3 regions of the Massilia sp. KIM genome follow, and region 2 is predicted to be linked to each of the others. Evidence: predicted binding sites of a transcription regulator. Region 2 holds the regulator's gene; each other region holds the start of a gene.
What was found. The regulator FNR, encoded in region 2, switches genes on or off when oxygen is low (the NO sensors DNR and NnrR bind a similar motif). The targets are predictions, from matches to a motif close to TTGATNNNNATCAA.
Positions count from the first base shown of each region.

Region 1: B0920_RS07830 (universal stress protein) is a predicted target of FNR. The motif match lies at 1,836-1,849, and genes of this name have one in related genera.
Region 3: B0920_RS23895 (OmpW family protein) is a predicted target of FNR. The motif match lies at 3,376-3,389, and genes of this name have one in related genera.

Region 1 is NZ_MVAD01000001.1:1,822,665-1,828,962, forward strand. It holds gene B0920_RS07815 (penicillin acylase family protein) at 1-283, opposite strand, end outside; gene B0920_RS07820 (hypothetical protein) at 309-1,103, opposite strand; tRNA gene B0920_RS07825 (tRNA-Leu) at 1,277-1,363, shown strand; gene B0920_RS07830 (universal stress protein) at 1,978-2,826, shown strand; gene B0920_RS07835 (alpha/beta hydrolase) at 2,828-4,597, shown strand; gene paoA (aldehyde dehydrogenase iron-sulfur subunit PaoA) at 4,811-5,449, shown strand; gene B0920_RS07845 (xanthine dehydrogenase family protein subunit M) at 5,446-6,298, shown strand, end outside.
Region 2 is NZ_MVAD01000001.1:600,778-607,075, reverse strand. It holds gene B0920_RS02925 (formate dehydrogenase subunit alpha) at 1-399, opposite strand, end outside; gene B0920_RS02920 (formate dehydrogenase) at 428-691, opposite strand; gene B0920_RS02915 (molecular chaperone) at 675-1,367, opposite strand; gene B0920_RS02910 (DUF2474 domain-containing protein) at 1,443-1,598, opposite strand; gene cydB (cytochrome d ubiquinol oxidase subunit II) at 1,598-2,617, opposite strand; gene B0920_RS02900 (cytochrome ubiquinol oxidase subunit I) at 2,622-4,076, opposite strand; gene fnr (fumarate/nitrate reduction transcriptional regulator Fnr) at 4,323-5,087, shown strand; gene B0920_RS02890 (AraC family transcriptional regulator) at 5,108-5,914, shown strand; gene B0920_RS02885 (DMT family transporter) at 5,974-6,298, shown strand, end outside.
Region 3 is NZ_MVAD01000004.1:286,719-293,016, reverse strand. It holds gene B0920_RS23910 (pyrimidine 5'-nucleotidase) at 1-228, shown strand, start outside; gene slmA (nucleoid occlusion factor SlmA) at 261-839, shown strand; gene pabB (aminodeoxychorismate synthase component I) at 850-2,691, shown strand; gene B0920_RS23895 (OmpW family protein) at 2,688-3,299, opposite strand; gene B0920_RS23890 (glutathione peroxidase) at 3,421-4,017, opposite strand; gene B0920_RS23885 (CoA-binding protein) at 4,080-4,502, opposite strand; gene B0920_RS23880 (peptidoglycan recognition family protein) at 4,626-5,246, shown strand; gene B0920_RS23875 (PEP-CTERM sorting domain-containing protein) at 5,430-6,062, shown strand; gene B0920_RS23870 (hypothetical protein) at 6,067-6,298, opposite strand, start outside.

The DNA.
Region 1 (6,298 bases), 1.2 Mb from region 2:
TGATGTAATTGAGTTCGACCCGGTTGAAATCGTCCTCGGCCTGGGCGTAGATCATGCCGAACACGGCGTCGGCGTCGGTCTTGCCGAACACGTGGGGGATGCCCCACTTGTCGCGCAAGATGGTGACCTGGCGCGCCGCCTTCTTCCAGCGCGCCACCTCGGCGCCGCTCGCGGCGGGGCGGACCGCAGGCTCGCGCGGCGGGGTCTCGGCCTGGGCCGGTAGTCCGGCGCCAAGGAAGGCGCAGCCGAGCACGGCGGGCGCGAGGAAGCGGGGTCTGAGCATGCGGGGGTCTCCTGGTGGGATGGGGTCAGGCGTCCTGGGCGCCGCTCGCGGCCAGGCGCTGCTTCAGCACTTCGTTTTCGGTGAGCAAGCTCGCCACCCGGTCCTTGAGCGCGGCCACCTGGGCCCGCAGGGCCGTGACTTCGTCGACACCCTCCTCCGGCGGCGGCGCTTCCTTGCGCGGGCGGCTGGCCATCTTCTGCTCGCGCACCTGGCGCGCGGCCTGCTGCAATTCCTTGCGCCCGCCCGCCACCGCGGCGATCTGCACGGATTCGGGCAGCTGGGCGACGTTGGCGGCGGCGTTGATCGAGATCGTGCCCTGGCGCACCGCTTCGCGCAGTTGGGGCGTGGCGGTCTTCTGGATGCGTTCGATCTGGCTGATGGTGTTGCTCGACACGCGGGCCGCGCGTGCGACCTCTTCGCGCGTGTTCCAGGGCGGAGAGCCGTCGTCGGCCGGGGCGTTCTTGTCGCCCTCCTCCACCGCCGGCGCGTCGGTCTTGCGGGCGGCCACGATCTCCTTCTTGCGCAGCGCCAGAACGCCGCGCTGGAAATCGGACACGCTGCGGCGCGCCAGGTGGTTGTCGATCATCCACAGCATGACGTCCTCCAGCGACTTGAAGCTCTGGTTCTGGACGGTGCGGAATTCGATGCCGTGCTTGCGGCAGATCTCGTAGCGGTTATGGCCGTCGATCAGGACGTCGCCCCACAGCACCAGGGCGTCACGGCAGCCCTCGGCCAGCAGGCTGCGTTCCAGGGCGGCGTATTCGATGTCGGTCAGGGGGTCGACGAAGGATCGCAGTTCGTCGTTGATCGTGATGTTCAAATGGGGTCCTCGTGCTTCGGTGGTGCTCCCAGGCACCGCCGTGCATGCTACACCATCCTTGCTTCCCTTCCAAAGTTTCGGCAGAGCTTGTCCATACATCCCCGCTTTGCGAAGACCGAAAGCTTGTCAAAACGACCCGACCGAAGATTGCCTGTGCTAGAATGCGGCCCGCCGCCCGGATGGTGAAACTGGTAGACACCGGGGACTTAAAATCCCCTGCCAGAAATGGCGTGCCGGTTCGATTCCGGCTCCGGGCACCACCTCATGCTAATGCTGACAAGTCTCAGCATCATCTGTCTACATTGTTCGCTATATCCCAGTAGTTTGTATTCCTATACAAATTGACTTGGGAACCGGTCACTACCGGCAACACTACCGCAGCTTTGCGCTCCCTAAGGCCTGCCATCAGCGTTTTTTGCCCCGCTCGCCCTATCTGCGCCGCTTGACGCCTTATCTCCTTGAAACAGCGCCTCTGCCCCTTAAGCACGCCGGGCAAAAAAAGGCCGCTGCCAGTCGAAGCCGACAGCGGCTGAATCCTCAGCCATGCTGAGATGGAGACACAAAGAGAACCGACCACTCGCGCCGGTACGTTTCCAACATGGGGCTGGGGAAGCACTGCACAAGGGCAGAATCTGGTAATCCATGCCCCGTCAGCATGTAAGTCTCGTCGGACATTGCATGGGAAATTCTCGCGACTTTTCCCCTCCATCTCAGCAAATATCCGCATGCTCTTTGATCTAAATCAAACGGTCTCCTGACACAGATCAGACAAAGGAATAAATTAAGAGTAAGGGCGATCCAAGCAAGATCGGGTCCCCGCCGGCTTCCTCGACCGGCCCCGCCGGTCCGCTCACTGACACGAAAGGGAACGACCATGTACAAGACCATCGTGGTGCACGTCGACGGCAGCGAAGAGCAGGAGGCCCGGCTGCGCGCCGCCGCGCGCCTGGCGGCGGACTTCGGAGCCCACCTCGTCGGCAGCGCCTCCACCGGCATTTCCTGGATCGACTACGCGCTGCTGACCGGCTCGATGGGAGCGCCGATGATGCCGGAATCCGATTTCAACGGCGTGCGCGAAACCGTGCAGGAGCGCCTGCGCCAGTTCGAGGCCGCGCTCGAACGCCTGGGGGTGGAGTCGCGCGAGACCCGCATGATCGAGGACGACGTGCGCTACGCCCTGCTGCTCGAAAGCCGCTACGCCGACCTGGTCGTGGTCAGCCGCGACGCCGAATCGGTGCCCGTGCCCGGCCTGCCGGCCCGGGTGCGCGGCCTGCCCGAATACGTCGCCCTGCACGGCGCCCGTCCGGTGCTGGTGATCCCGCCCGCCTGGCCCGACCAGCCCTTCACCCGCAACGCCGTGGTCGGCTGGGACGGCAGCGTGCAGGCGATCCGCGCGCTGACCGGCGCCCTGCCCCTGCTGGCCCAGGCCGCCTCGGTCAAGCTGGTGCTGGTCAATCCCGACACCATGGCCGACCTGCATGGCGAAGAACCGGGCGCCGACATGGCCCTGCACCTGGCCCGCCACGGCCTGAAGGTCGAGGTGGTGCTGGAGCGCACCCGCGAGAGCACCGGCGACGCCCTGCTGCGCCTGGCCCGCGAGCACGACGCCTGCCTCATGGTCACCGGGGCTTTCGGCCACAGCCGCTACCGCGAGCTGGTGCTGGGCGGCGTCACCCGCGCCCTGCTGGCGCGCTGTCCCGTCCCGCTCCTGACCGCGCACTGACATGGCGCCCGACACCCGTCTCGACACGGCCGCCGCGCCCAAGCTGGAAGGCAGTTCCTGGCAGGGCGTGCGGCCGCGCTACCCCGAGGCCGAGGTCGGGCACGCCTGGGCCGACCTGGCGCTGTCAGCCTGGCTCGGTCGCCTCACCGGCAATATCTCGCCGGCGGCGCTGGGCGCCGCCTGGTTCGACTGGGCTTGCCACCTGATGCTCTCGCCCGACAAGCAGGCCGAACTGCTGACCCAGGGGCTGTCGAACGTCCAGCGCTGGCTGGTCTATGCGAGCGGCTCGAACCCCGACCTGGTGCGGCCGCTGGCCCAGGACAAGCGCTTTTCCGAGCCGCCCTGGCAGCAATGGCCCTGGCACCAGCTGAGCCAGGGCTTCCTGCTCAACCAGCAGTGGTGGCACCGGGCCACCGCCGGGGTGCGCGGGATGTCGCCCCACCACGCCGACGTGGTCACCTTCGTCGCCCGCCAGTTGCTCGACTGCGTGGCGCCTTCGAATTTCGTCAGCACCAATCCCGTGGTCCTGCACGCCTGCTTCGAGAGCGGCGGCATGAACCTGCTCAACGGCTTCCTGCGCGCAGCGCGCGACACGCGCGAGGCCCTGTCCGGCCAGCGCCGTCCTCCCACCTACCGGCCCGGGCGCGAAGTCGCGGTCACGCCGGGCAAGGTGGTCATGTCGAACGGCCTGATCGAACTGCTGCGCTACGACCCCGTCACGCCCACCGTGCACGCGGTCCCGCTCCTGATCGTGCCGGCCTGGATCATGAAGTACTACATCCTCGACCTCTCGCCCCACAATTCGCTGGTGCGCTACCTGGTCGAGCACGGGCATACCGTCTACATGGTGTCCTGGAAGAATCCCCAGGCCGGCGACCGGGAACTTTCCATGGAGGACTACCGGCGCCTGGGCGTGATGGCCGCCATCGACGCCGTGAGCGAGCAGACCGGGGCCGAGCACATCAATGCAGCCGGCTATTGCCTCGGCGGCACCCTGCTCGCGATCGCCGCCGCGGCGATGGCGCGCGACCACGACCGGCGCCTGTCCAGCATGACCCTGCTGGCGGCCCAGGTCGACTTCACCGAACCGGGCGAGCTCTCGCTCTTCATCGACGACAGCCAGGTCGCCTTCCTCGAGGCCAGCATGTGGCAGCAGGGCTACCTCGACACCCGCCAGATGGCCGGCGCCTTCCAGTTGCTGCGCTCGAACGACCTGATCTGGTCGCGCCGCCTGCGCCACTACCTGCTCGACCTGCCGGACCGCGAGAACGACCTGATGTCCTGGAACGCCGACGCCACCCGCATGCCCTACCGCATGCATTCCGAGTACCTGCACAAGCTATTCCTGCGCAACAGCCTGGCCAGCGCGCGCTACCTGGTCGGCGGCCGGCCGGTGGCCCTGACCGACATCTCGGCCCCCATCTTCGCGGTGGGCACCCTGACCGACCACGTGGCGCCCTGGCGCTCGGTCTACAAGATCATTCCGTTGAGCGACACCGAGGTCACCTTCGCCCTCACCTCCGGCGGCCACAATGCGGGCGTGGTCTCGCCGCCCGGCACCGAACACCGCAGCTACCAGATGAGCGTGCACGCCCACGCCGACCCCTATATCGATCCGGGGCGCTGGCAGGCGGACACCGAGCAGGTCGAAGGCAGCTGGTGGCCGGCCTGGGAAGCCTGGCTGGCGCGCCATGCCGGCGGGCAGGTGGACCCGCCGCCGCCCATGCCGGACGCGCCGCCCGCGCCCGGCCGCTACGTCCTCCAGCCCTAGCGCACCCGCGCCCCGAAGGCGCCGCCGGCCGCCTCCACCAGGGCGGGCCGCTCTTCCTTATTCCATAGAAAAGTTGCCGTATCCAACCGTGCATACCTCACGGGCACGGCTGACTTAGAATCATTTTGATAAGGTTTTCCAGCCTCTCGCCCTCGCGGCGCCTCCCTGCCGACCGTCGCGAGATTCCACCACCTTTGCCAAGGATTCGGGAGCATGCACCACTTACACTATGTAAAACTCAGCCGCCGCAAGCTGCTGCTGGCCGGCGCGGCATCGGCCTCCAGCGCGGCCCTGCCGGCCGCCGCCGCCCAGGCCGCCCTCCCCTCGGAACGCACACCGGTCAGCGCCGCCGTCAGCATGAAGGTCAACGGCAAGCCGGTCACCCTCCAGCTCGACACCCGCACCTCGCTGCTGGACGCGCTACGCGAGCACCTGCGCCTGACCGGCACCAAGAAGGGCTGCGACCAGGGCCAGTGCGGCGCCTGCACCGTCATCGTCGACGGACGGCGCATCAATTCCTGCCTGAGCCTGGCCGTGATGCACGAAGGCGCCGAGATCACCACCATCGAAGGCCTGGGCAGCGCCGAGCGCATGCACCCGATGCAGGCCGCATTCGTCAAGCACGACGGCTACCAGTGCGGCTACTGTACCCCCGGGCAGATCTGTTCGGCGGTCGCGGTGCTGGACGAGATCCGCCAGGGCCTGCCCAGCCACGTCAGCGCCGACCTCAACGCCCGGCCCCTGCTGTCGGCCGAGGAGATCCGCGAACGCATGAGCGGCAACATCTGCCGCTGCGGCGCCTATTCGAACATCCTGGATGCGATCGGCGAAGTCGCGGGGGTGAAAGCATGAAGGCCTTCACCTACCAGCGCGCGGCCAGCGCCGGCGAAGCCGCCGCCGCGGCCGCCAAGACCCCGAACGCCCGCTTCATCGCCGGCGGCACCAACCTGCTCGACCTGATGAAGCTCGAGATCGAGACCCCGGCCCACCTGATCGACGTCAACGGCCTGGGCCTGGACAAGATCGAAGCCACGCCCGACGGCGGCCTGCGCGTGGGCGCCCTGGTGCGCAACACCGACCTGGCGGCCGACGCCCGCGTGCGGCGCGACTATGCGGTGCTCTCGCGCGCCCTGCTGGCGGGCGCTTCCGGCCAGCTGCGCAACAAGGCGACCACCGCCGGCAACCTGCTGCAGCGCACCCGCTGCTACTACTTCTACGACACCAACATGCCCTGCAACAAGCGCCAGCCCGGCAGCGGCTGCGGCGCCCTGCAGGGCTTCAGCCGCCACCACGCTATCGTCGGCGCCAGCGAGGCCTGCATCGCCACCCACCCGAGCGACATGGCGGTGGCCATGCGGGTGCTCGACGCCGAGGTCGAGACCGTGCGCGCCGACGGCAAGACCCGCGTCATCCCGATCGCCGACTTCCACCGCCTGCCCGGGACCACGCCCCACATCGAGCACGTGCTCGAGCCGGGCGAGCTGATCACCTCGGTCAAGCTGCCCAAGCCGCTGGGCGGCGTGCAGGTCTACCGCAAGGTGCGCGACCGCTCCTCCTACGCCTTCGCCCTGGTGGCGGTGGCCGCCGTGATCCAGCCGGACGGTAGCGGCCGCGTGGCCCTGGGCGGCGTCGCCCACAAGCCCTGGCGCGTCGAAGCCGCCGAAGCGCGCATGTCCGCCGGCGCCGCCGCCGTCTCCGACC
Region 2 (6,298 bases):
GATCGCCTGGTCCCAGGAGATCCGCTGGTACTTGCCGTTCACCAGCTTCATCGGGTAGCGCAGGCGGTGCTCGCCGAAGGCGTGTTCGCGCACCGAGGCGCCCTTGGCGCAGTGGGCGCCCATGTTGATCGGCGAATCGAAGGCCGCCTCCTGGCGCACCCAGACGCCGTTGGCAACCACCGCGTCCACCGAGCAGCCGACCGAGCAGTGGCTGCAGATGGTGCGCTTGATCTCGGTCGGCACCGCGGCGCCAGGCACCGGATCGGCCGCTTCGGCCTTGTCGATCACGTTCAAGGGAAGCTGGCGCGCCAGCGCGCCTGCGCCGGCCGCGATGCCGGCGCCGACCAGGAAGCGACGGCGCTTCAGGCCGCCGTCGCGGGTCGTTTTTACGAGGGACATGCTGGTTCCTCCTGGTTCATTCGCCAGCTCACCAATAGGCGGCGGTCTGGTAGTAACGGCGGATGTGCTCGGTCTCGTGGTAGCCGCGCTTGACCCCGGGCGCCGCGGGCGCGGCCGGCGCCGGCGCCTCGGCCGCCGCGGCGTTCGCGGTCACCGCCGCCAGCGCCCCCAGCGGGGCCGCTTTCAGGAAATGGCGGCGCTTCGGATCGACGCCCGCGGGCTGACCCGCTTGCGCCTGTGCTTGCGCTTCGACTGGCGCCAGGCTGCCCTGCGCTTCAGGATGCTCGGTCATTGCTTTCCTCCCCTACGACGAATGCCTCGGCCTCGATGTCCAGGAATGCCCCGGCCAGGCCGGCCACCAGGCGGTAATAGTTGGCGCCTTCGGCGGACGCGATGTCGTCCACGCAGCGCGCATACCAGGGCGCGATGTGGGTCTCGAAAAAACGCTGCTGCTCTTCGAGCGAACGGCGCGCGATGCGCGGCGCGCCGGCGACCAGCACGCGCATGGTCTCGCACAGGGCGCCCAGGTGGTCCTCGAATTCGCCCGCCCCGCGCACCCGCGCCAGCTGCAGGCGGGCGAGGTCGGCGCGCAAGGCGGCCAGCGGCGCGTCGTTCAGGTAGCCGGACAGGTAGCGCGAGCCATAGGGGTTCACCGAAGGCGTGCCGACGGCGACGAAGAGCCGGTCGAATTCTTCCGCCACCGCCTGCGGGTCCATCACGCCGGACGCAAGCTGCAGGCGTTCCCAGCTTTGTTCGAGGGCCAGCTCGCCGCCCTGGGCCAGGATCGGATCGGCGTTCGCCAGGGCCTCGAGCAGGTCGGCGTCGGGGGCGGACAGCAGCAGGCGCGCCAGCAGCGCGTACAGGTCGGCCCTGGCCTGGTCCTCGGGGCTCAGGGGTGCGCCGACAGGCGTGGAAACAGGGACGCCTGAAAGAACAGGATCGAAGATCGGCGCGCTCGGATTGGACACTGTGCAGCTCTCCCGTGGCAAAGTTTTAAAAGAAGTGTATTCCTCCCGCACTTGGAACCGCGCACGCTAGGCTGCTCAGCGCATCCCCGCCAAGCGCATGATCATTCTCATCAGAAATGCTATCACTGCGAGGGTGCTCACGCCCCCTACCCAAAGGATGAGCAGCCACCCCACCCTTCGTGCCCACAGGCGCCGGCCCGCCCCCTGCTCCCCGGTCGGTCGGCGCGCCATCAGTGGTAGCCCGCGTCGGCCTTCACCTTGCCCCGGAACACCCAGTAGGACCAGCCGGTGTACATCAGGATGATGGGCAGGATGACCAGGGTGCCGACCAGGGTGAAGCCCTGGCTGGCGGGCGGCGAGGCGGCCTCCCAGATCGAGATCGAGGGCGGCACGATGTGCGGCCAGATGCTGATCGCCATGCCGGTGTAGCCGAGGAAGATCAGGCCGAGGGCCAGCACGAAGGGCTGGCGGAAAGGCAGGCGCCCGTCCTTGCCGGCCAGGGCGCGCAGCAGCAGGACCATGCACAGGAGGACCAGGATCGGCACCGGCGCCAGGAACACGATGTTCGGGAAGCTGAACCAGCGGTCGGCGACCGCCGGATCGCGCAGCGGGGTCCAGACGCTGACCACCGCGATCGCGCCGAGCAGCAGCAGGGCGAAGGGGCGCGCCACCTGGATCATGCGCGCCTGCAGCTCGCCCTCGGTCTTCATCACCAGCCAGGTGGCGCCCAGCAGGGTGTAGGCGATCATCACGCCGACGCCGGCCACCAGCGGGAAAGGCGCGAACCAGTCCAGCGGCCCGCCGGCGTAGCTGCGGCCCGAGACCGCGATCCCGTCGAGGAAGGCGCCCAGCGACACGCCCTGGAAGAAGCTGGCCGCCACCGAGCCGCCGATGAAGGCCTTGTCCCACAGGTGGCGCTCGTGCTCCTTGGCCTTGAAGCGGAATTCGAAGGCGACGCCGCGAAACACCAGGGCCACCAGCATCAGGATCAGGGGCAGGTAGAGCCCCGGGAGGATGATCGCGTAGGCCACCGGGAAGGCCGCCAGCAGCCCTTCCCCGCCCAGCACCAGCCAGGTCTCGTTGCCGTCCCAGACCGGGGCCACGGTGTTCATCATGGTGTCGCGGTCGCGCTTTTTCGGGGTGAAGGGAAACAGCATGCCGATCCCGAGGTCGAAGCCGTCCAGCAGCACGTACATGAAGACGGCGAAGAAGATGATCACGGCCCAGATGATGGAAAGGTCGATGCCCATGGCCTCAGCTCCTTGGCGGATGGTGGTCGGCGCCGCCGGCCGCGCCGCCGTCCTCGTCGTTCTTGACGTCGGCCGCCGACAGCGGCCGCATCGGCGTGCGTTCCTCGCCCGGCCCGCCCTCGGGCGCGCGGGCCAGTTCGAAGTGCTGGGGGCCTTTGCGTATCATGCGCAGCACGTAGGCGGTGCCGGCGCCGAACACGAACAGGTAGGCGACCACGAACAGCAGCAGGGTCAGGCCCAGGCTCGCGGCGCCGTGCGGCGACACCGCGTCGGCGGTGCGCAGCACCCCGTAGACCACCCACGGCTGGCGCCCGACCTCGGTGGTCACCCAGCCGGCCAGGATCGCCACCAGCCCGGCCGGCCCCATCCACAGGGCGAAGCGCAGGAACAGCCTGTGGCCGAACAGGCGCCCGCCGCGCCGCAGGAACAGGCTCCAGGCCCCGAGCGCGATCATGAGCAGGCCCAGGCCGACCATCAGGCGAAAGCTCCAGAACACGATCAGGGAATTCGGCCGGTCCTCGGGCGCGAAGTCCTTCAGCGCCGGGACCTGGCCGTCCAGGGTGTGGGTCAGGATGATGCTGCCCAGGTAGGGGATGCCGACCGCGTACTTGGTGCGTTCCTCTTCCATGTCCGGGATGCCGAACAGCAGCAGCGGCACCGCGTGCCCTGGCCGGTTCTCCCAGTGCCCTTCCATCGCCGCCAGCTTGGCCGGCTGGTGCTTCAGGGTATTCAGGCCATGGAAGTCGCCCACCACGGCCTGGATCGGCGCCACGATCAGCAGCATCCACATGGCCATCGACATCATCTTGCGCACCGCCGGATTGTCGCGCCCGCGCAGCAGGTGCCAGGCGGCCGAGCCGCCCACCAGCAGGGCGGTGGTGAGATAGGCCGCGATCACCATGTGCACCAGGCGGTAGGGAAACGAGGGGTTGAAGATGATCGCCAGCCAGTCCACCGGCACCATGCGCCCGCCCTCGATGGCATAGCCCTGCGGGGTCTGCATCCAGCTGTTGGCGCCCAGGATCCAGGTCGAGGAGATCAGCGTGCCGATCGCGACCATGCAGGTGGCCACGAAATGCAGCTCGCGCCCGACCCGGTTCCAGCCGAACAGCATCACGCCCAGGAAACCGGCTTCGAGGAAGAAGGCGGTCAGCACCTCGTAGGCGAGCAGCGGCCCCATCACGCTGCCGGCGAACTCGGACAAATAGCTCCAGTTGGTGCCGATCTGGTAGGCCATGACGATGCCCGAGACCACGCCCATGCCGAAGGTGACGGCGAAGATCTTGAGCCAGAAATGATAGAGGTCGACGAAGACCTGGCGCCCGGTGCGCAGCCAGCACAGTTCGAGCACGGCGAGATAGCTGGCCATGCCGATGGTGATTGCCGGAAACAGGATGTGGAAGGACATCGTGAACGCGAACTGGATTCGTGCCAGATCCAGGGCGGTGAAACCGAACATGGGCGCTCCTTCGCTCAGACCACGCTTGTGCATTCGCATCGCGTCCCGGCGAATCTAGCACGGCGTCCCCATGCGCACGTTTGGCCGGTGTCGAAACGGCATGCCAGACGGATCATCGTTCTGGAACCTGCACCCGAAACGCAACAAGATTCGGCCATTGCGGCCGGGCCGGGGCCTCCGGCCGACTTGTTCGCGGCGCGGCGGGTCTATAATCCAGACTCGCTCACAGACAGGACGCTCCACCCCATGACCCAGACCGTGTCGTTCAAGTCCGACCAGCCCGTCAATATCCAGGCCATCAAGGCAAGCTGCTCCGCCTGCAGCATGCACCAGCTGTGCCTGCCGATGGGGCTGGAAGACGCCGACATCAACCGCCTCGACCAGATCATCGGCCGCCGCCGCCGGCTCGAGCGCGACGAGCGCCTGTACCAGATGGGCGAGCCCTTCCGCAACCTGTACGCGGTGCGCTTCGGCCACTTCAAGACCTACCAGGTGAACGCGGCCGGCGAAGCCCAGATCACCGGCTTCCAGATGGCCGGCGAGCTGCTCGGCATGGACGCCATCAGCGGCAGCCACCATTGCGACGCGGTGGCCCTGGAAGACTCGGAAGTTTGCGAGATCCCCTTCTCGCGCCTGGAAGAACTGTTCGGCGAAGTGCCGGCCCTGCTGCGCCACTTCCACCGCATCATGAGCCAGGAGATCACGCGCGAGCAGAACGTCATGCTGCTGCTGGGTAACATGCGCGCCGAGCAGCGCTTCGCCGTGTTCCTGGTGAACCTGTCGGCGCGCTACGCCGCGCGCGGCTATTCGCCCAACGGCTTCCAGCTGCGCATGTCGCGCGAAGACATCGGCAACTACCTCGGCCTGACCATCGAAAGCGTCAGCCGCCTGCTGTCGCGCTTCAAGAAACAGGGCTGGATCGAGGTCGACAAGCGCGAAGTCAGGCTGCTCGATCCGGTCAAGCTCAAGGCGCTCGCGGCCGGCACCGACGTGTGCAGTCCGATGGCCTGAGGCGCCAGGGCGGACCGGCGATGAGCTCCCCTTCTCCGTTCGCGCTGCACCTGCGCAGCTACGGCGCGCTGGGCGACCCCGACCGCCATGCCTACGCCCAGCTGGTCCTGCCGCTGCGGGGCGGCCTTGCCCTCGAGATCGAAGGCCGCGCCGGCCGCCTCGACGCGCTGCGCGGCGCGCTGATCGCGCCCGGCGCCTGGCACGCGCAGGCCGGCGAGGCCGGCAACCAGTCCCTGATCCTCGACCTCGACGCCGGCGTGCTGGCGCGCGGCCCCTGGCAGCGCCTGCTGGAACGCCCCTTCCCCACCATCGGCCCGGCGGCCCGCAAGCTGGTCGAGTTCATGGGCATCGTGGGCGGCAGCGGCCCGGCCGCCACCGTGCAAGGCTGGGCCCCGCTGCTGCTCGACACCCTGGCCCAGGAAGCGCCCCAGCCGCTGTCGCGCCTGGCGGCCCTGACGGCGCGCATCGAGGCCGAGCCTGGCCTGCCCTGGGATGTGGAGCGGATGGCGCGCGTGGCGGGTCTCTCGGCCAGCCGCCTGCACGCCCTGTTCCGCGAAGAGCTGGGCGCCAGCCCGCGCGCCTGGCTGGCGGCGCGGCGGCTGGAACTGGCCTGCGCCTGGCTGGCCGGCAGCGCCCGTCCGATCGCCGACATCGCCCTGGCCGCCGGCTTCGCCGACCAGAGCGGCCTGACCCGCGCCATGCGCCTGGCGCTGGACACCACGCCGGCCGCTTATCGGCGCGCACATCGGCCTTCACATCGAAGCGCACATCGGAGCGCCGACCCGCACGCGGCCAACTCCGGCGAGCCTGTGCACAAAACGCAGTAGACGGCGCCAAGATATTTCTCTTCCCGGCGGCCAGAATCTCCACTTTCAGGAGATGCTTCATGGTCGTCAACAATACCCCGCTCGGCATCGGCGCGAGCATCCTGGCCGGGGCCCTGTGGGGCCTGGTCTTCCTGGCGCCCAAGCTGGCGCCGGGCTTCCTGCCGCTGCAGCTGTCCGCCGGGCGCTACCTGGCCTACGGCCTGGTGGCGGCGGTGCTGATCGCCCCCGCTTGGCGCCGCCTGCTGGGGCTGCTCGGCTGGCGCGAGTGGCGCGCCCTGCTCTTTCTCGCCTTCACCGGCAACATCATCTATTACGTGTTCCTCGCCACGGCGGTGCGGGAAGGCGGGGTGGCCATGCCTTCGCTGGTGATCGGCCTGCTGCCGA
Region 3 (6,298 bases), on a different contig from region 2:
TCGCCCGGCCGCTGCATCCTGGTCGAGGACACCCTGGCCAACCTCAAGAGCGCCAGCCAGCTCGGCCTGCGCACGGTCTGGGTCACCCAATACCTGCGCATGGGCGAGCCGGCCGGCAAGCCGGGACCGCGCCTGCCGGCCCGGCGGACCCTGCGCCGCCCCGGTTACGTCGATGTCAAAGTAAAATCTGTACGGCAACTGCCTGCGCGCTTGCACAGGCTGCGATAAGAACACCAACAACAACGACCACTAGGGAATCCATGGCAAGCACCAAGCCAGGCCAGCGCAAGCTGCAAATCCTCCAGGCCCTGGCCTCGATGCTCGAGCAGCCCAAGGGCGAAAAGATCACGACCGCCGCGCTGGCTGCGCGCCTGTCGGTATCGGAGGCCGCCCTGTACCGCCATTTCGCCAGCAAGGCGCAGATGTACGAGGGCCTGATCGAATTCATCGAGTCCACCGTGTTCGGCCTGATCAACCAGATCACCGAACGCGAGGAAGGCGGCATCGAACAGGCCCGGGCCATCCTGCAGATGCTGCTGGCCTTCGCCGCCAACAATCCGGGCATGACCCGGGTCCTGATCGGCGACGCGCTGGTGGGCGAGGACGAGCGCCTGCAGGCGCGCATGAATCAGTTCTACGACAAGATCGAACTGGCCTTCAAGGGCGCGCTGCGGGTCGCCGTCACCCAGGGCCATGGCGAGGAAGCCGACGTCGCCGCGCGCGCCAGCCTCTTGGTGAGTTATGTGACGGGGCGCTGGCACCGCTACGCCAAGACCGGCTTCAAGCAGAACCCGGCCGAGAACACCGCGCTGCAGCTCGCGTTGCTGCTGGCCTACTAGGCAAGCCCCGATGGACGCCCCGGAAGTCTTCGCGCTGCTGGACGACGCCGGCGCCGCCAGCGAGGCGGGCTCGCGACTGTACCGCGGCCACGCCGGCACCCTGCGCTGCATGGATGCCGCCGGGTGGCCGCAACTGCTGGCCGACCTGCAGGCGGCGCTGGGGCGCGGCCTGTACGCGGTGCCCCTCCTGAGCTACGAGCTGGGCGCCCACCTGCAGGGCCTGCCGGCGCGGCCGCTGGCCGGCCCGCTGGCCCAGGTGCTGCTGTTCGCCGAATGCGAGCGCATGACCGCCGCCCAGGTCGCGGCCTGGCTGGCCAGCCGCAGCGGGGCGCAGGAAGCCGCCGGGGTGGCCGGGGTTGCGAACATCGCGCCCAACGTCGACGAAGCCGCCTTCACCGAGGCCATCGGTCGCATCCGCGACTACATCGCCGCCGGCGACACCTACCAGGTCAACTACACCTACCGCCTGCGCTTCGAGGCCTTCGGCCCGCTGGTGCAGCTTTACTCGCGCCTGCGCGCGCGCCAGCCGGTGCCCTACGGCGCCCTGGTGGCGCTGCCGGACGGCGGGGCGCTGCTGTCCTTCTCGCCCGAGCTGTTCGTGCGCCACGAGGGCGGCAAGCTGCTGGCGCGCCCGATGAAGGGCACCGCGCCCGCCAGCGGCGACGACGCCATCGACGCGCAGCAGGCCCGGGCCCTGTCCGAGGACAGCAAGAACCGCGCCGAGAACCTGATGATCGTCGACCTGCTGCGCAACGACCTGGGGCGCGTGGCGCGCACCGGTAGCGTGCGGGTGCCGGCCTTGTTCGAGGTGACGCGCTACGGCGCCGTGCTGCAGATGACCTCCACCGTGCAGGCCGAACTGCGCCCGGACGCGACGCTCGAACAGATCTTCGCCGCCCTCTACCCCTGCGGCTCGATCACCGGCGCGCCCAAGCGCCGCACGATGGAGATCATCCACGAGCTGGAACCGGACGCGCGCGGCATCTACACCGGCGCGATCGGCTGGTTCGATCCGCCCGCGCCCGGCGCGCACCAGGGCTTCGGCGACTTCTGCCTGTCGGTGCCGATCCGCACCCTGGCGCTCGAGGCGCCGGCGAACGGCGTGCGGCGCGGGGAGCTGGGCGTGGGCGCGGGCATCGTCTACGACAGCGACGCCGCGGCCGAATTCGCCGAATGCCGGCTCAAGGCGCGCTTCCTGACCGGCTTGCGCAACGAGTTCGAGGTCTTCGAGACCCTGCGCGCCTCCTGGGACGACGGCCCGCGCCATCTCGACCAGCACCTGGACCGCATCGAAGCCTCCTGCGCCTACTTCGGCCTGCCCTTTGAGCGCGAAGAGGCGCGCCGCATGCTGCTCGACGCCTGCCTGTCCCTGCCACCCGGGCAGCTGTTCCGCCTGCGCATGGCCGCTTCGCATGCGCACGGGCTGCAACTGCGCTCCGGCCCGCTGGCCGAACTGCGCGAACCGGTGACGGTGGTGCTGGCGCCCGAGCCGACCAGTTCGCACGACCTCTTCCTGCGCCACAAGACCAGCATCCGCAGCCGCTACGACGCGGCCTGGAAGGCGGCCGAGGCGCATGGCGCCTTCGACGCGCTGTTCTTCAACGAACGGGGAGAACTGACCGAGGGCGGGCGCAGCAACGTGTTCCTGCGCTTCGGCATGCTGTGGTTCACGCCGCCGCTTTCGTCCGGCGTGCTGCCGGGCGTAATGCGGCGCGTGATGCTGGACGCGCCCGCCTGGCATGCGAGCGAGCGCGTGATCACGCGCGAGATGCTGGCCCAGGCCGAGGACATCGTGGTGTGCAACGCCCTGCGCGGCCCGCTGCGCGCCGTGCTGGCGCTCGATGCGTCTTAGAAGCGGTAGCCGACACCGACTCCGAACAGGACCGGATCGACTTTCAGCTTGCTGATCTTGGCCCCGCCGACGAACACGTCACTGCGGATCTGCAGCTTCTTCACGTCCACATTGAGCGACCAGCGCTCGTTCAGGCGATAGTCGACACCCGCGCCCACCGAGGCGCCCCAGCTGTCGTTCTCGAGCTCGCACAAGCCTTCCAGCAGCCTGACCTTCGAGATGCGGGTGTAGTTGAGGCCCAGGCCGACGTAGGGGTTGAAGGCGGCGCCGGGCTGGAAGTGGTATTGCAGGCTCAGGGTCGGCGGCAGGTGGCGGAAGGAGCCGATGCGCTGGCCATCAAGCCTGACGCTGTGCTTCTGTGGATAGGTCAGCACCAGCTCGGCCGCGATGTGGGGCGTGATGAAGTAGCTGATATCGACTTCGGGGATGGTCTTGCTGCTGACCTCGATGCGGTCGGCGTTGCCGGCGCCGCCGATCGGGCTCGCATGGTTCACGGGATCGATGTGGACGGCGCGGCCTCGCAGCAGCCAGGGGCTTTCCTGGGCCAGGGCCTGGAAAGGGGCCACGCAGGCCGCGGCGCTCAAGAGCAGCAACAGGTTTTTCGTCATCGCTTTCATTTCTTCTTACCTTTCTACATGTCATCTTCGACATGGGTAAGCTTATTGATGCGACGCAAAAAAAACGTTGATGCAGATCAAAATAACCACACTGATAGTGTGGTCATAAAAATTACATCGCGAGGGCCTGTTCGATTTTGCCAACCAGCTGACTGTCTTCAGGCGTGACCTTGCTCGGGAAATGGCCGATCACCTTGCCGTCGCGGCCGATCAGGTACTTGGTGAAGTTCCATTTCGGTTCCTGGCCGGTGATCTTCGCCAGGCTGGCGTGCAGCGGATTGGCGGCCTCGCCCTTGACCGAGCTCTTGGCGAACATCGGGAACTTCACGCCATAGGTGTTGAAGCACAGGTCGGCGATTTCCTTGGCGTTGCCCGGTTCCTGCTGGCCGAAGTCGTTGGACGGGAAGCCCAGCACCACGAAGCCGCGGCCGTTGTACTTCGCGAAGATCCGCTCCAGGCCCTCGTACTGCTTGGTGAAGCCACAGTAGCTGGCGGTGTTCACCACCAGCACCACCTTGCCGGCGTACTGGCACAGGTCCTGGGGGGCCTCGTCCTGCAGGCGCTTGAAGTTGTGCTTGAGGACGGCCGGGCAGCCGACCGGGCGCATGGCGGCCGGCGCGGCGCTGGCGCCGGTCTGGGCCTGGGCCATGGCCGGCTGGGTGAGGACGGCGGCGGCCGTCGCGATGGCGAGAGCGAAGAGCTTGGTCATGAGCGTGTTCCACGAAGAGAGGTGCGCATGATTGTAGCGCAAGCCTTCCGCCCTGGAATGGCTCAGTCTTGCAGGCTGCGGTGTTCGATCTTGATGCAGCGGTTCATGACCACGTCGAGGCCGGCGGCGCGCGCCAGGTCGGCCGCGGCCTGGTTCTCGATGTCGAGCTGCATCCACAGGCAGCCGGCCCGCACGGCGATGGCTTCGCGCGCGACCGGCGGGATGTCTTCGGACTTGCGGAAGCAGTCGACGATGTCGATTCGCTGGCCGCTCGAGGCCAGGGCGTCGGCGGCTTCCTGCAGGCTGGCGTAGACGGTCTCGTCGTGGATGGTCTGGCCGGCATAGCTCGGGTTGATGGGGATGATCTGGTATCCGGCCTGCTTGAGGTAGGCGCCGACTTCGTTGCTGGCCCGGTCAGGCTTGTTGGACATGCCGACGATGGCGATGATTTTGCTCTCGTGGAGAATCTGGGCGATGCTTCTCATGGTCGATGGTGTAGTGTTCTATTGTTGGCGCTAGCTTATCAGGTTCACATCATCCGGGTGCGCATGCTGGCGCGCCGGACCGAATCGTGAAAAGATGCGGGCTCGTCCGTTTTCGAGTCCGCCATGCGCCTGCCCGCCCTGTCCTGTTTCCTCGCCGCCGCCCTCCTCGCCACTTCCGCCGTCCGCGCCGACCCGTCCCTGCGCGAGGTCGAGAACGCCATCGTGCCGGTGGCCGCCTGGGGCGGCACCCCGGCGGATGCCGCCAAGGCGCGGCGTCATGCGATCACCCACATCACCCTGCACCACCAGGGCGAGCCCTTCCGGCCCGGCACCGATCCCCAGGCTTACCTGCGCCGCCTGCAGACCTGGTCGCGCACCACCAAGGGCTGGCTCGACATCCCCTATCACTACGTGATCGACCTCGAGGGCAAGGTGTACGCGGCGCGCCCGATCGAGTTCGCCGGGGATACCAATACCGAATACGACCCGGCCGGGCACGCGCTGATCGAGGTGGTGGGTAATTTCGAGGAGGTCGAGCCCAACCAGCAGCAGCTCGATGCGGTAGTCAATGTCATGGCGATGCTGGCCAGGAAGTACGGGGTGTCGCTGGACGATATTCGCAGCCACCGCGACCACTCGGACAAGACGGTGTGCCCTGGCGCGAACCTGTACCGGTATGTGAAGGAAGACTATTTCCGGCACAAGGTGGCGCTGAAGCTGGCCGCGGAGCAGGCGCGCGACTGATCCCCGGCGGTCGGGCGGATACTGCTGAGTTAGCGCTTACTGCTTCCATTACCTGCCCAGGGGGCCGCTCCATTCGTGCGCCGCGCTGACGCGACAGCTGCCTATACTGCCGTGGCTGGCAATCGGGAGAGTAACCGGGAGAACATCATGGCGTCGCTCGCAAGGCAGTTGTGTGCAGGTCTCTTGGCCCTTCCTCTCGCGGCGTTCGCCGCGCCCACCGAGATCGTGTCGCGCGCGAGCGGCATGATGGATACCGACTGGCTGGTGCTCGAGCACCTGGACTTCGGCTTCGACGCGAGCGCCGGCCAGCTACCCTACGAGCTGGTCATCCGCTCGAGCTGGGACAGCGAGGTCGATACGATTTTCGACAGCGGCCAGCGCGTCAGCGGTTACGGCATCCCGGTCGCGGTGACGCTCACCATCGGCGATAAGACCTTCGAATACGCCACCGCTCCCTGGCAAGGCGATGCCGGCTATCTGCAGACCGGGCAGTACGGCTACCTCCACGAAGTCGACTTCTCCTACGGCGGCTACGACGTCTCGGTCAGCCTGTCGCATGCCTTCCCCGGCGGTCTCACGGAATCGCCGCTGGCGCCGCGCGATGCCGGCGCAGGCGGCGGAGTGCCGGGGTATTTGCGTATCCAGACCTATCCGGGCAACCCGGATGCGCCAGGCTCATGGCAGATGGATGCCAACGCGATCGCGAGCTCGGTGCAGGTCACCAGCCCGGTGCCCGAGCCCGGCATGGGCGCCATGGCGCTCGCCGGCCTGGGCGCCCTGCTGTGGCGGCGCCGACGCGAGCCTGCCCGCGCCTGAGGCCCTAGGACAGCCTTGCCGAGGACAGGAAGAGCCAGACCACGGTGATCACCACCATGCCCGTCAGGGTGACGCAGGACCAGGTGAAGAACCAGGCCGACATCAGGGTCGCCTGCAGCACGCGCTCGAACAGCAATCCCAGGGTGAAGTCGAAAGCCGCCAGGAAGGACCAGCGGCGCAGGTAGACCGGCAGGTAGCGGCTCATGCGCTGGTTGTGCTGGCGCGCCGCATGGCGC